Regions from separate parts of the Lutibacter sp. Hel_I_33_5 genome, predicted to be linked through region 2. Evidence: riboswitches for the same ligand, from Rfam matches in the RefSeq annotation. Region 2 holds a riboswitch; the other holds the start of a gene.

Region 1 (8,432 bases), 1.5 Mb from region 2:
TTCCTTTTTTAGAACCTAAAAAACCATTTTTTCGAAGCGTTAACAAAATACTTTCTAGAAATTTTAAAGAAATATTTTCGCTCTTAGAAATTGTAGCAATTTGCACAGGATTTCTATCTTCCTGTCTTGCTAAATAAGTAAGCGCTTTAATTCCGTATTTTGTTTTTTTAGAAAGCATATTCTACAAATATACTCAAATAAAAAACTATTGTAAAGCCTGTTTTAAATCTGCAATAATATCATCTACATGTTCTAAACCTACAGAAACTCTAACCAAACCATCTGTAATTCCAACTTCTAATCTATCTTCTTCAGATAAACTTGCATGCGTTGTAGATGCAGGATGCGTAACAATACTTCTTGTATCTCCTAGATTTGCTGATAAAGAACACATCTTAATTTTATTTAAAAAAGCACGTCCAGCTTCAATACCTCCTTTTATTTCGAAAGCAACAATATTACCTCCTAAACGCATTTGTTTCTTTGCTACTTCATATTGAGGATGCGATTTTAAAAACGGATATTTTACAAAATTTACAGTTGCATTGTCTTCTAAAAATTCAGCTACTTTCATCGCATTTTCACAATGCTTTTCTACTCTAATTGATAACGTTTCTAAACTTTTAGACAAAACCCATGCATTAAATGGCGACATTGCTGGCCCAGTATTTCTAGAGAATAAATAAATTTCTCTTATCAAATCTTCACTACCAACTGTAACGCCTCCAAGAACTCTTCCTTGACCATCAATTAATTTAGTTGCTGAATGAATAACCAAATCAGCTCCAAATTTTATAGGATTTTGTAAATAAGGTGTTGCAAAACAATTATCTATTATTAATAATAAATTATGTTTTTTTGCAATTTCACCTAACAACTCTAAATCTATGATATCAACTCCTGGATTCGTTGGTGTTTCTGCATATAAAACCTTAGTATTCGGCTGAATTAAACTTTCAATTTTCTCAGTTTCATTGATTTTAAAATAGCTAGTCTCAATATTCCATTTAGGTAAATATTTGGTAAACATAGAATGTGTAGATCCAAATACAGAACGACATGAAACAATATGATCTCCTGCGTTTAACAACGCACCAAATGTTGAAAAAACAGCAGACATACCCGTTGCAAAAGCATAACCAGCTTCAGCACCTTCCATTTTTACAATTTTATCTACAAATTCTGTTGTATTGGGATTTGAAAATCTACTGTATAAATTTCGCTGCTTTTCTTCTGCAAAAGAAGCTCTCATTTCTTCAGCATCATCAAAAACAAAACTTGAAGTTAAATATAAAGGTGTAGAATGCTCAGAAAATTGTGATCTTTCTGTTTGATTTCTAATTGCATCCGTTTCAAAATGATAATCGCTCATTATTTATTGAATAATTTAAAGATTAAAAAATAAAAACTCTTAATTGAATTATTTAATTTTTTAATCATTTAATAGTAATTAATTATTATTTGCTAATCGTAAAATGTCTCCAAAAACACCTCTTGCAGTTACTTTTGCTCCTGCTCCTGCTCCTTGAATTACAATAGGCTGCTCACCATACGATTCTGTATAAATCTCGAATATTGCGTCCGAACCTTTTAAGCTTCCTAACGGAGAACTTGTTGGTACTGAAACTAATTTCACATCCAAATCCCCTTTTGTTTGTGATAAATCTCCATATAAATCACCAATATATCGCAATACATGATTTTCATCTTGACTTCCTTTTTTATCTTCAAAATTAGTGTTTAAAACTATTAAGTCTGATAAAAATTCTTGAGAAGATATTTCTCTATAAGCTGTTGGGATCAAATTTTCTATTTTCACATCATCAAACTCATTTTCTAAATCTAATTCTCTTGCCAAAATTAGTAGTTTTCTAGCAACATCGTTCCCACATAAATCTTCTCTTGGATCTGGCTCGGTAAAACCTTTATCAATTGCTTCCTGCAACACTGTATCAAAAGATACATCATCGGCAGAATAACGATTAAAAATATAACTTAATGAACCTGAGAAAACACCTCTAATTCTTGTAATATTTTCACCTGAATCATGTAATAATTTAATTGTGTCGATTAACGGTAAACCTGCACCAACATTAGTTTCGTATAAATATTTTTTATTATTATTTTCTAAAGTTCTTCTTAATTCTTTATAAAAATCAAAAGACAAGGTATTGGCTATTTTATTTGACGAAACTAAATCAAACCCAGCATTTACTAATGAAATATAATTTTCTGTAAAAGGAACACTTGCTGTATTATCTACTGCAATTAAATTTTCTAGATGATGTTTAGCTGCAAACTCTATAATCGAATTTATTGCATTTTTATCATCTTCTAAATCCTCTAAATTTTTTCTCCAGTTTTTAGAAATTCCATTTTGCTTTAATAAAACAGTTTTAGAATTTGCTATCGCAAAAATGTTTAACTGAATTTTACGTTTTTCTAAAATCGTTTTTGCGTTTTCTAATATTTGCTCAATTAACGTTCCACCAACTAAACCTTTACCAAATAATGCAATATTTATCTTTTTAGCGACTCCAAAAACTTGTCCATGAATTACATTTAAAGCTTTGTTTAATTGCTTCTTTTTAACAACCAAACTCACATTTTTACCAGAAATTGAGTTATTAAATAATACTGGAACTATTTGATTTTTTATCAATGCATTATATGGTAAATGAAATTCACTTAAATCTTGACCGATAATAGAAATTACAGACACATCATCTATCACAGATATTTGGTGCACATCTTGTGTAGATAAATCATTTTCGAACTCTAATTCTAGCGCTTCAACAGCATCTTTTGCTTTATGTTTATCGACAACAAAACCAATACCACGCTCAGATGATCCTTGAGAAATGATACTTACATTTACATTTTTATTACTTAAGGCTCTAAAAATTCTAGCATCAATACCAACTTTACCAAGTAAACCTCTACCTTCAAAATTAATTAAAGCAACATTGTTTAATGTTGATAACGATTTAATTCCTTTTAATGTAGATTTTGCCGTAATTAATGTCCCTTTATCTTCTGGATTAAACGTATTTAAAATACGTAAATTTATATTCTTTTCTAATAACGGAATGATGGTTTTTGCATGTAAAATATTGGCTCCAAAATTTGCTAATTCATTCGCTTCTGAATACGATAATTCTTCAATTTTTTTTGCATCAGAAACTAAATCTGGATTTGCAGTAAAAATACCATCAACATGTGTGTAATTTTGCAACTCCTCTGCATCTAAATAATTTGCTAAAAGTGCTGCTGTATAATTACTTCCGTTTCTACCTAACGTTGTAGTTTCATTTTTTAAGTTAGAAGCAATAAATCCAGTAATAACATTAACTGTAGCGCCATTGTACTTTTTAAAATGAGCTATAATATTTTCTTTAGAAACGTTACTTAACGGTTTTGCATCACCAAAATTCTCATCGGTTTTTAGTAAATTTCTAGCGTCAGTTGCATTGGCTTTTATACCTTTTTCTTGTAATAAATTCGACAAGGTTTTAATCGACAATAATTCTCCTTGTGCCAACACCTCATCTTTTATTTTCTGACTATAATCTCCTAATAATTTTACGCCCTCAAAAAGGTTTTTTAAACGAGAAAATTCTTCGGAAAAATCGACCTCAGGAGTTAACTTTTTTTGATAATTTTTAAAAGCATCAAACGAAGTTTGAAATTCTTTATTTTTTGAAGCTCTTTCTAAAATTTCTTCTAATTGATCTGTTGCTTCTCCTCTTGCAGAAACGACAACTGCAATTTTTTCTTTATTATTGATTTTCTTTTCAATAATCTCAAGTACGTGTGGAATTCCATCATTAGACAATGATTTTCCTCCAAACTTTAAAATCTTCATTTTTCTATTTTTTGAGTCTTTATTAAAAATTGGCTCAATAATTTTTTCTAATTGTTCGTATTCTATCAAAAATGCATCATGACCATGAACAGAATCAATTTCGTTATAAGTTACATTTGCATGTTTTGATGCTAATTTTCGATGCGTTTCTCTATTTTCTTCAGCAGTAAAAAACAAATCAGAATTTACTCCGACGATATGAATATCAGCATTTATAGTTTCTAAAATAGACTCTTCTTTTCTTCCTTTGGTAACATCAATTGTTTTCAATAATTGATTCATCAATTTATAGGAAGCTAACTGATATCTTTCTTGTAATTTTTCTCCATGATGCAACAACCAACTTTCTACATTAAAGATTTCTAATTCGTCATTTTTAGAGCGATGAAAACGTTCTTTAAAAGACGCTGGTGTTCTGTAACACAACATAGCATGCATGCGAGCATCGTGAACAGGATTGCTGGAATTTACTAAGAATTGTTCTTGAATTTGGCAATTTGCAATTAACCAATCCGTAGATTTCCAATCGGTAGCAACAGCAATTAAATGTTGAGTAATATCAGGATTTAAAACTGTCATTTCCCAAGCAATTCCACCACCTAAAGAACCTCCAATTAAAGCAAATAGTTGATCAATTTTTAATTCTTTTAATCCGATTAAAAAGATATTTGCAATATCTCTTGCAATAAAACTTTTATAATCTTCGATTAAAAAACCATCAAAACCGTTTCCAGGAATATTAAAAGCAAGAATGGTATATTGATTTGTATCAATCGCTAAATGCGATCCAATTACATCTTTCCACCAACCATTTTCGCCAGCAACATCACTATTACCAGTTAATGCATGATTGACCAAAACCACAGGGGCAGTACCCAATTTTTGACCAAACAATTGATAACTTAATTGGATGTCTTTAAATTGTGTACCACTTTCTGTAGTAAAACTAAGAATATCGATATGTTGCAAATTCTTGCTCAAAGTTTTGTTTTATTTTATTTCAGCAAATGCTGCTTTTAAATCCGTTTTTAAATCTTCTATATCTTCAATACCAACAGATAATCTTATTAAATCTTGAGAAACACCAGCGCTTGCTTGAGCCGCTTCATCTAATTGTTGATGTGTTGTACTTGCTGGGTGAATAATTAATGATTTTGTATCACCAATATTTGCTAACAAAGAGAATACCTTAGTATTGTCTGCAATATTTTTTGCTGCCTCAAATCCTTTTTTAGCACCAAATGTTACAATTCCGCTTTGTCCTTTTGGTAGATACTTTTTAGCTAAAGAATTATATTTACTACTTTCTAAACCTGGGTAATTTACCCAAGCAACTTCATCTTGTTGCTCTAACCATTTTGCTAATGCTAAAGCATTTTCTGAATGCTGTTTAATTCTAACTGGCAACGTTTCTAAACCTTGAATAATATTAAACGCGTTTGTTGGACTTAATGCGCCACCTAAATCACGTAAACCTTCTAAAATTAATTTAAAAGTAAATGCAGCAGCACCTAATGCTTCATGATATACTAATCCATGATATCCTTCAGAAGGCTCAGTAAATTCTGGGAATTTACCATTTGCCCAATTAAATGTTCCTCCATCTACAATTGCACCTCCAATAGAAGTTCCTTGTCCTCCAATATATTTTGTTAACGAATGAATTACAATATTTGCTCCATGTTTTAATGGATTTAATAAAGCAGGTGTAGCTACTGTATTATCAACAATAAAAGGAACTTCAGCTGCTTTAGAATGAACAGCAATTGCTTCTAAATCTAAGACATCTAATTTTGGATTTCCTAATGATTCTACAAAAAATGCTCTTGTATTATCTTGTACTGCTGATGCAAAATTTTCTGGATTAGAAGCATCTACAAACGTAGTTGTAATTCCGAATCTTTTTAGCGTTACATTTAATAAATTATACGTTCCTCCGTATAAACTACTTGACGCCACAATATGATCACCAGATTTTAATAACGTTAATAAACCTGTAGCAATTGCAGATGTTCCAGAAGCAAAAACTACAGCTCCAATTCCGCCTTCTACAGCAGCTAATCGCTCTTGTAAAATTTGATTTGTTGGATTATTTAAACGTGTGTAAATAAATCCTAATTCTTTTAAAGAGAATAAATTTGCAGCATGTTCTGAATTGTTAAAAACATACGATGTTGTTTGATAAATAGGAACTGCTCTAGTTCCTGCATTGGCAGTTACGTCATGTCCTGCGTGCAATGCGTTTGTTGCTAATTTTAATGTACTCATTTTTCTAGTTTTTTGAGTTAATAATTAATTAAACCAAAAGTCAAATGCATCAATTATTTTGATGAACCTTACTCGAAAAATGTTATTAAGAAAATTGAATGTTCTAGAAATAGAAAATTCATTTTTGTTATCTATCCAATCTCTTTTAATGAGATACTGAAACTAGTTCAGCACAGGGTAGAATTTAGCACCTTCTTTATTACTAAAGGGTTGCTAAGGTTTCAACGGGTCTAATCCCTCCACCTTTCTTGATAACATTTCAATAAGTTATTGAACTTTGTGAATGCAAATATATGCTTAGAAAAATTTAATATCCAAGTAAAAAAGAGTTTATTTTATTTTTTTATGTCTATTATAAAATTAGATGATAGAAATTTCATTATTAAAAATAAACGAAATTATTAACTAACTTTTTCATATCAACACTCAACAAACTAACCTACAACCACTTAACACATCGCAAATAAATTACTCTAAATTTGCATATATAGATATACAACTGTATTTTTGCTTGTTATTGTTCCCCAGTAATTTATGAATTATATAATTTTATATGAAATTATTAAGACTATTCCCAGTAGGTAACAATGCTATTTTCTTTTTTGTTTTAGCACTATTGTTATTAACAAACACGCAATCTTTTTCACAAACTATCCCAGGTACAGGTTCTTCCTCTGCTATTTGTGGGAATTGTAATCCAATTGATTGGCAGGAAGCAGATGATGGTATTGATGGTACTCCTGACATTTCTAATAGAGATATAGCTGGAGGAGAGGGATTTGTTGGTGCAGGTGCTTCATGGAATGTTCCTGGAGGTCAATTACCATTGCCTCCAACTGGAGATGTCCGTTTTATTACGTTAAGAGATATAGGGGGTGACGGTTTTGAAGAAAATGTTGAAACTAATATTACTGGTTTAATTCCTGGAAAGATTTATAAATTAAGAGTATTTTCAATGACTGCTAGAACAAATGCAAATGGTGGAAGTGGAAATAACGCATATTATGCCGGTACATATTTAAACTTTTTTGAATATCAGTTTGGTACTTATCAAAGGGTAACTATAACAAATGTTTCTCAAGATGTTTGGTCTCAAAATACATTTATTTTTGTTGCAGATGCAACAACAATGCGCTTTAGAGTCTTTCCAGGTGCAGACGCAACTTTTGAAGGAACACCTGAAGGAGTTAACTGGGAAGCACTTTTGTTTTCTGTCGACGACGTAAATGCAATAGAAGTACTTGATTCAGATGGCGATACAGTAGATGATAGTGTAGATATAGATGATGATAATGATGGTATTCCAGATACCGCAGAAAATTCAACTGGTACAGACCCAAGTGCAGATGCAGATAATGATGGAGTTCCTAATTATTTAGACTCAGATAATAATGGTAGTGGTGGAAATTTAGGAGATGTTAATAATGATGGAGTTCAAGATCATTTTGATTTTGATTTAGACGGAATTCCAAATCATTTAGATTTAGATGCCGATAATGATGGTATATTAGATAATGCTGAAGCGCAAAATACAGGATTCTACACAGCACCTGCTGGAAATGTTGGAGCAAATGGTTTATATGATGTATATGAAGATGTAAATGAAAGTGGGATTTCAAATTTACCACTTACCAATACAGATTCTAATGGAAATCCAGATTATATAGATATCGATTCAGATAATGATGGTATTCCAGACAACGTAGAAGCACAAACTACAACTGGTTATGTTGCTCCCTCTGGAGTTGTTGGCTCAAATGGAGTTTATAGTATTTATGAAAATAATGACACTTATAACCCAACAGCTTTAAATCCAACCAATACAGATTTAACAGATGAACCAGATTACAGAGATTCCGATTCTGATAATGATGGAACACCAGATTTAGAAGAAAACGGAATGGCTAACACTGCTTCTGGAACAGATACAGATGGTGATGGTTTAGACGATTCTTTTGAAGGTAGTGATACTACTGATTACGATTCTAATGATGAAATTGACACGCCAGCTTCCAGTATTTTACCAGATAGTGATACCGATGTAAATACTGTAGGAGATTTAGATTATAGAGATACGGTTAACGGATTAGATACTGATGGTGATGGAATTCCAGATTCTGTGGATATTGATGATGATAATGATGGAATATTAGATACTGATGAAGGTTGTGTTAATAATCCTAGTGGTCCACCTGGTAGTATAGGTGCAAATTTTGGAATTAACAGTGGTCTTCTTACTATAAATGATGGAATTATTTCAGATAATTTAGGTGTACATTTAAATGGCAATGGAGAATAT
Region 2 (8,432 bases):
TGATTGCCCTCCAAAACCAGGATTAACACTCATAATACATACCAAATCCAAATCTGCTATGACATCTTCTAAAACAGCAATTGGCGTATGAGGATTTAATGCAACACCTGCTTTCATTCCTGCAGCTTTTATTGCTTGAATCGTTCTATGTAAATGAGTACACGCTTCATAATGAACCGTTAAAATATCTGATCCTAAATCTGCAAATGTTTGAATATATCTATCTGGATCTACAATCATTAAATGCACATCAATCGTTTTTTTAGCATGTTTTGTAATCGCTTTTAAAACTGGCATTCCAAATGAAATATTTGGCACAAAAACGCCATCCATAATATCTATATGAAACCAATCGGCATCAGAATTGTTTACCATTTCTACATCACGTTGTAGATTACCAAAATCTGCTGCTAAAATTGAAGGTGCAATTAAATTACTCATTAGTTTGTTGTTGTGATTTATTCAACAAAAATAATCATATAAAAAAGAAAACTCTCGAAATAATTTCGAGAGTTTTACATATGTTATTTACAATCTAGTTATCCTAGATAAGTCATTAAAATTCTACTTCTAGACGTATGTTTTAATCTTCTAATTGCTTTTTCTTTAATTTGTCTAACACGCTCACGAGTTAAATCAAACGTTTCTCCAATTTCTTCTAAGGTCATTGGTTGATGTTCTCCTAAACCAAAGTATAATTTCACTACATCTGCTTCACGTGGAGTAAGCGTTTCTAAGGCTCTATTAATTTCTATACGTAAAGATTCGTGTAATAAAACTCTATCTGGATTTGGTGATTCACCAGAATTTAATACATCATATAAATTAGAATCTTCTCCTTCAATTAATGGTGCATCCATAGATACATGACGTCCAGAATTTTTCATAGATTCTTTTACGTCATTTACAGTCATATCTAATTTCTTAGCTATTTCTTCTGCACTTGGCGGGCGTTCGTTTTCTTGTTCTAAGAAAGCGTACATTTTGTTAATTTTATTGATAGAACCAATTTTATTTAACGGTAAACGTACAATTCTAGATTGCTCTGCCAATGCTTGTAAGATCGATTGTCTAATCCACCAAACTGCATAAGAGATAAATTTAAAACCTCTAGTTTCATCAAAACGCTTAGCTGCTTTAATTAATCCTAAATTACCTTCATTAATTAAATCTGGTAATGTTAATCCTTGATTTTGATATTGTTTTGCTACAGAAACTACAAAACGTAAATTAGCTTTTGTTAATTTTTCTAAAGCTATCTGATCGCCAGCTTTTATTCGTTGTGCTAATTCTACTTCTTCATCAGCAGTAATTAAATCTACTTTACCAATTTCTTGTAAATATTTGTCTAGTGATGCGGTTTCTCTATTAGTAACCTGTTTTGTAATTTTAAGTTGTCTCATCGAATTATAACTGAAATTTTAATGATTAATACTCGGCCTGCATCTACTTATACGTAAGACTTTATAAAAATGTTACAAAAATTTTCATATTTTTTATTTTTTCTTAAAAGTTTTGATTCGTCGATTCATCGATTTAAAAATACAGTTCGCCTTTTTTTAATATTTACTTGTGACTAATTCCTTTTTTTTGTGTCTAACCAATAAGTGATTTGAAGAAATCTAACCGTCTTTGAAAACTAAAACCGACATAAAACTAAGCGACGAAGAGCTTGTTTACAAAATAGTAGAAACAAATAATACTCATTTGTTTGCAGTTTTGTACGATAGATATTCTTCAGTAGTTTATAATAAATGTTATGGGTTTTCTAAGAACAAAGAAGAAGCTCAAGACTTAACACATGATGTGTTTATTAAACTTTTTGTAAAATTAAGGAGTTTTAAAGGCAAGTCTAAATTTTCTACTTGGTTATATTCATTCACCTATAATTTTTGTGTAAATTATGTTCAAAGAAATTCGCACAAAAAGAAAGAAAGAATAACTATTGTAACAGATGACATTAAAGAAGATGATAACTTTGATGAAATTGAAGACTCAACATTATTTGAATTAAAATCAGATAAGTTGGCTAAAGCATTAGAATTAATAGATGCTCAAGATAAAATGATTCTATTGATGAAATATCAAGATGACATGAGTATTCAAGAAATTCAAGATGCATTAGAATTAGGTTCAAGCGCAGTAAAAATGCGTATAAAAAGAGCTAAAGAAAAAGTAGTAAGAAAGTATCAAGAATTGTAAGTATGGAAAATCCCTTCAAAAAAATACTTCACAACCACGAAGTCCCAGAAATACTTAAAAAGAAAGTATTAAACGATGTGGCTATGATAAAATTAACCATAGACTTGGCGGATCTTTTTGTGGTAAAATACCCAAACACTATTGGTGATTTATTAGGCGGTGGATTTTCTAAAACCAAAAAAACAAACTAAAAACTATTTACTAACTAAAACTATAAAAAATGAATTCGCTATTTAACCTAAAAATTGACATTCTAGGTCCTTTTAAAGATGTTTTTGAAGATATTGTTGCTTCTTTACCAACAGCAGCTGGCTTTATTGGATTTGTAATACTTTCTTGGTTAATCATTAAAGTACTACTTTACATCATTAAAAAAGCATTAAGTAAAACAAAATTAGATGAATGGTCTAAAAAATTAAGTAAAACAGAAATCTTCGGAAATTCTACGATTAATGTAGTATTAACCAAAGTAATTCTTGCAGTTTTAAAATGGTTCCTGATTTTTGTTTTTGTGATGGTAGGTGCAGAAATGTTTGGTTTAGAAAGTGTTTCTAACGGTATTAGAAGTTTCTTTGCTTATCTACCAAGATTATTAACTGCCTTAGGGATTTTTGTTGCAGGTGCGTATTTAGGAACAATTGTTAAAAAAGCAATCTTATCAATGTTTAAATCACTTGAAATTTCTGGTGGTAACTTGGTTGGAAATATTGCTTTTTATTTAATTGTCATCTTTTTATCAATTACAGCATTAGACCAGGCAGGTGTTGACACATCTGTAATAAAACAAAACTTAACACTTATTATTGGTTCTGTTTTATTAGCATTCACAATCGCTTTTGGCTTAGGTTCTAAGGATGCAGTAACAAGATTATTATTTGGTTACTACTCTAGAAAAAACCTTGAAATTGGTCAGAAAATAAAAGTAAACGGAATTGAAGGTGTTATTATTAGTATTGATAATATCTGTATGATTGTTACAACAACAGAAGGAAAAGTTGTGTTACCCATAAAAGATGTAGTTGACAATAAAGTAGAGATTATCAATTAATAAGTGACTTTAATAAAAATACGTGTCATACAATAAAGTGAAGTAAAATGAGTACAATAGATAAAGAAAATAAATTTAAAACTTTTACAAAAAAAATTAAAGCGAATAAGAAGCTAATCGAAATCTTACGTAAAGGAATCATTTCTTTGGTTATAATTTTTATAACAATCGCATTTATAACACTTTATTTTAATTCTACAAATACTATAAATTATAGTGGTGTTTTTTATACAATACTTGTATTAAATTTTGTCTCTTTAATTTATATCAAACATATGATTACAGTTAAAGAAAGAGAGAATATAAACTTGGATTATAAAATTTATAATCTATTAAAACTATGATAGTTTAAGTTGGGGGACATATTTCTATCATATTTGTGGAGTAATAACCACAAAAAAAAGACCGCATTTATTGCGGTCTTTTATTTTTTAATTAATGGTTTATTTTTAAAATAAACCATTAATTTGTGCATCTATTCTATCAATTATATATCCTAAATCTTCTTGATTTTCAACAAAATCTAAATTATCAACATCAATTACTAATAACTTTCCTTTTTTATAGGTAGATATCCACGCCTCATAACGTTCGTTTAATCTACTTAAATAATCGATACTAATCGTATTTTCATACTCTCTACCTCTTTTATGTATTTGACCAACTAATGTAGAAATATCAGCTCGTAAATAAATCAATAAATCTGGTGGAGTCACTAGATTTTCCATCAAATCAAATAAAGAAGAATAATTTTTATAATCTCTATTAGTCATTAAACCCATTGCATGAAGATTCGGTGCAAAAATATGAGCGTCTTCATAGATAGTTCTATCTTGAATTATATTTTTTCCAGTTTCTTTTAGTTCTAAAATTTGTCTGAATCTACTATTTAAAAAGAAAACTTGAAGATTAAAAGACCAACGTTCCATTTCTGAATAAAAATCGTCTAAATACGGATTTTCATCAACAGATTCAAAATGTGGTTTCCAATTATAATGTTTTGCTAAAAGTTTAGTTAACGTTGTTTTTCCAGCGCCAATGTTTCCTGCAATTGCTACGTGCATAAGTTGTTTGTTGTTATAAAAAGGACGATAAAGGTACTAAAATTTTATAATTGTTTTTAAGCAATTATAAAATCAATTTTCTTTAAAATCTAGCATAATAAGAATTCATGAATCTAAACAAAAAAAGACGAACTTAAAAGTTCGTCTTTTTTAAAAAATATAAAGTTTTATTATAAATTAAAAGCTTCTTTAACTTTATCTACATAATCTAATTTTTCCCAAGTAAACGTTTCTACTTCTTGAGAAACAGTTTCTCCCATTGGATTAGAAAAAGTTACCGTTTTCTTTTCTGATGCTCTTCCCATATGACCATATGCTGCAGTTTCAGAATAAATTGGTGTTCTTAATTTTAAACGTTGTTCAATAAAATATGGACGCATATCAAAAATAGTCTCTACTATTTTACTGATTTCTCCATCTGTTTTATCGATTGTTGCCGTTCCGTAAGTTTCAACATTAATACTTGTTGGTTTTGCAACACCAATAGCGTAAGAAACTTGAACTAAAACTTCTTTACACAAACCAGCTGCGACTAAATTTTTAGCAATATGACGTGTTGCATAAGCTCCAGATCTATCAACTTTAGAAGGATCTTTACCAGAAAACGCTCCACCTCCGTGCGCTCCTTTCCCTCCGTATGTATCTACAATAATTTTTCTTCCAGTTAAACCTGTATCTCCATGAGGTCCACCGATTACAAAAACTCCAGTTGGATTAATATGATAGGTAATATCCTTTGTAAATAATGCTTGAATTTTAGCAGGTAATTTTGCAACTACCCTTGGAATTAAAATACTAACAATGTCTGATTTAATTTTAGCAAGCATTACTTCTTCACTTCCATCAAAATCATCATGCTGAGTAGAAATTACAATTGCATCGATTCTTTGCGGAACATTATCATCAGAATACTCAATAGTTACTTGAGATTTTGCATCTGGTCGTAAATATTTAATATCTTTATTTTCTCTACGTAATTCAGCTAACTCAATTAATAATCTATGTGATAATTCTAATGCTAATGGCATATAATTATCCGTTTCATCTGTTGCATAACCAAACATCATTCCTTGATCTCCTGCTCCTTGGTCTTCTGGATTTGCTCTAACAACTCCTTGATTAATATCTGGTGATTGTTCATGGATTGCAGAAAATACACCACAAGAATTTCCATCAAACATATACTCACTTTTAGTATAACCAATTTTATTGATTACATCTCTTGCAATTTTTTGAACATCTAAATAGGTTTTAGACTTCACTTCTCCTGCCAAAACAACTTGACCAGTGGTTACTAAGGTTTCACAAGCAACTTTACTTGTAGCGTCAAATGCTAAGAAATTATCAATTAAAGCATCCGAAATCTGATCTGAAACTTTGTCTGGATGTCCTTCAGAAACACTTTCTGAGGTAAATAAATATGACATAAATTAAATTTTATAGTTTTATTAAGGATTGTTTGATTGCAAGTTTGCTAAAAGAAGTAAAATATACTGCTTTAGCATTTTTATTTAAAGCTTTTTTAGCTTTAAGAGGTTGCAATCAGTTCAAATTTTTCCTCAAATATGCTGCAAAGTTATATATTATATTCATCATTTAATAAACTTATGTAAAAAAATAATCAAAAAATTTGGATATTAAATTTTTATAAGCGAATATTTGCTTGTTCATTGACTTAATGAGGTTATCATGAAAGGTGGAGGAAATAGATCCAATGAAACCTTAGCAACCCTTTATTTTAAAGAAGGTGCTATATTCTACTAGTACTTAAATTGTATTTAGACAGATAACGGAAAAAAATCTTTTCCTGATAACACATTACGCTAAACATCAGGAATGTCAGATATTTATAAAGAATTACAAAAAAGAATTTTAGTTTTAGATGGTGCAATGGGGACCATGCTTCAAGCCTATAAATTTACAGAAGAAGATTTTCGTGGCGAACGTTTTAAAGATTACGCAACGCCACTACAAGGGAACAATGATTTGTTGTCAATTACGCAGCCGGAAGCCATAAAAACAATTCACGGAAAGTATTTTGAAGCAGGTGCAGATATTGTAGAAACCAATACATTTTCAGGAACTACAATAGCAATGGCCGATTACCAAATGGAAGATTTGGTGTATGAATTGAATTATCAATCTGCAAAAATAGCAAAAGAAGTTGCTGATGAATTTACCGCTAAAGAACCTCATAAACCTCGATTTGTTGCAGGATCAATAGGGCCAACAAACCGAACAGCAAGCATGTCTCCAGATGTAAATGACCCTGGATACAGAGCTGTAACATTTGATGAATTACGCATAGCATATAAACAGCAAACAGAAGCATTGCTTGATGGCGGTGCCGATTTACTTTTAATAGAAACAGTGTTTGATACGTTAAACGCTAAAGCAGCATTATTTGCTGTAGAAGAAGTAAAATCAGAACGAAATATTGAAGTCCCAATAATGCTAAGCGGAACAATTACAGATGCTTCAGGCAGAACATTATCAGGACAAACAGCCGAAGCTTTTTTAATATCTGTCTCCCATATTCCTTTATTATCGGTAGGATTCAATTGTGCTTTAGGTGCAAATTTATTGCAGCCTCACCTAGAAGCTATAGCCAATAAAACAGATTTTGCAGTTTCTGCACATCCAAATGCTGGATTGCCAAACGCTTTTGGAGAATATGATGAAACACCAGAAGAAATGGGGGAACAAATTGAAGAATATCTAAAAAAAAATTTAATTAATATTATAGGTGGTTGTTGTGGTACAAGTCCAGCGCATATTAAAGTAATAGCTGATATCGCAGCAAAATACAAACCACGTCATGCTGAATTAGTTTCGGCTTCATAATAGGTAAAAGTATGATTTTAGAAGTAGCCATATTAAACATAAAAGAAGGATTATCTAACGATTTTGAAGCTAATTTTCAAAAGGCAAAATCTATCATTTCTTCTATGAAAGGCTACATTTCTCATGAATTAAAAAAATGTATTGAAGAAGAAAATAAATATATTTTATTGGTGAATTGGGAAACGCTAGAAGATCATGAAATTGGATTTAGAAAATCAGAAGAATATAAAGAATGGAAAAAGTTGTTACATCATTTTTATGAACCCTTTCCAACTGTAGAGCATTATAAATAATGAAGATTAATCAAACAAAATACATGAAACTATCTGGTTTAGAACCTTTGGTTCTAAACGAAAACAGTAATTTCATAAACGTCGGAGAACGAACAAATGTAGCAGGATCACGTAAATTTCTTCGTTTAGTAAAAGAAGAAAAATTTGATGAAGCGTTAGATGTAGCACGTCATCAAGTGGATGGTGGTGCGCAAATTATTGACATTAATATGGACGATGGTCTTATTGATGGAAAAGAGGCCATGGTTCGTTTTTTGAATTTAATTGCTGCCGAACCTGATATTTGTAGAGTACCTATAATGATTGACAGCTCCAAGTGGGAAATCATTGAAGCTGGATTACAAGTAGTACAAGGAAAATGTGTTGTAAATTCAATTTCATTAAAAGAAGGAGAAGAAAAATTCATTTGGGAAGCTACTCAAATTAAACGTTATGGTGCAGCTGTAATTGTAATGGCTTTTGATGAAGTTGGACAAGCGGATAATTACGAACGTAGAATTGAAATTTCAAAACGTTCTTATGATATTTTAGTTGATAAAGTAGGTTTTCCTTCCGAAGATATTATTTTCGATTTAAACATTTTTCCTGTAGCTACAGGAATGGATGAACATAAAAAAAATGCCATCGATTTTATTGAAGCAACCCGTTGGGTGCGTCAAAACTTACCAAATGCTAGTGTTAGTGGAGGTGTGAGTAATGTGTCTTTTTCTTTTAGAGGAAATAATGGTGTACGTGAAGCAATGCACTCAGTGTTTTTATACCACGCAATTCAAGCTGGCATGAATATGGGGATTGTGAATCCAGCGCTTTTAGAAGTGTATGACGATATTCCAAAAGATTTATTAGAACATGTTGAAGATGTTATTTTAAACCGAAGAGATGATGCTACCGAACGTTTATTAGACTTTGCAGAAACTGTAAAAGGATCAAAAGTTGAAAAAGGATTGGATTTATCTTGGCGAGAAAATCCAACACAAGATC

What was found. A riboswitch is a leader RNA that binds a small molecule or an ion and turns the genes downstream of it on or off. The one in region 2 is predicted to bind S-adenosylmethionine.
Region 1: another riboswitch for S-adenosylmethionine. It lies ahead of OD91_RS12660 (O-acetylhomoserine aminocarboxypropyltransferase/cysteine synthase family protein); the one in region 2 lies ahead of OD91_RS06140 (homocysteine S-methyltransferase family protein).

Annotation. Positions count from the first base shown of each region.
Region 1 is NZ_VISM01000001.1:2,878,987-2,887,418, reverse strand. Features, by position in the region: gene OD91_RS12675 (Rrf2 family transcriptional regulator) at 1-178, opposite strand, end outside; gene OD91_RS12670 (PLP-dependent aspartate aminotransferase family protein) at 206-1,372, opposite strand; gene thrA (bifunctional aspartate kinase/homoserine dehydrogenase I) at 1,451-4,846, opposite strand; gene OD91_RS12660 (O-acetylhomoserine aminocarboxypropyltransferase/cysteine synthase family protein) at 4,856-6,133, opposite strand; SAM riboswitch class I at 6,258-6,391, opposite strand; gene OD91_RS12655 (LamG-like jellyroll fold domain-containing protein) at 6,687-8,432, shown strand, end outside.
Region 2 is NZ_VISM01000001.1:1,378,191-1,386,622, forward strand. Features, by position in the region: gene rpe (ribulose-phosphate 3-epimerase) at 1-441, opposite strand, end outside; gene OD91_RS06110 (RNA polymerase sigma factor RpoD/SigA) at 540-1,403, opposite strand; gene OD91_RS06115 (RNA polymerase sigma factor) at 1,633-2,202, shown strand; gene OD91_RS06120 (hypothetical protein) at 2,205-2,393, shown strand; gene OD91_RS06125 (small-conductance mechanosensitive channel) at 2,423-3,250, shown strand; gene OD91_RS06130 (deoxynucleoside kinase) at 3,700-4,314, opposite strand; gene metK (methionine adenosyltransferase) at 4,485-5,741, opposite strand; SAM riboswitch class I at 5,996-6,107, shown strand; gene OD91_RS06140 (homocysteine S-methyltransferase family protein) at 6,151-7,158, shown strand; gene OD91_RS06145 (antibiotic biosynthesis monooxygenase) at 7,170-7,451, shown strand; gene metH (methionine synthase) at 7,451-8,432, shown strand, end outside.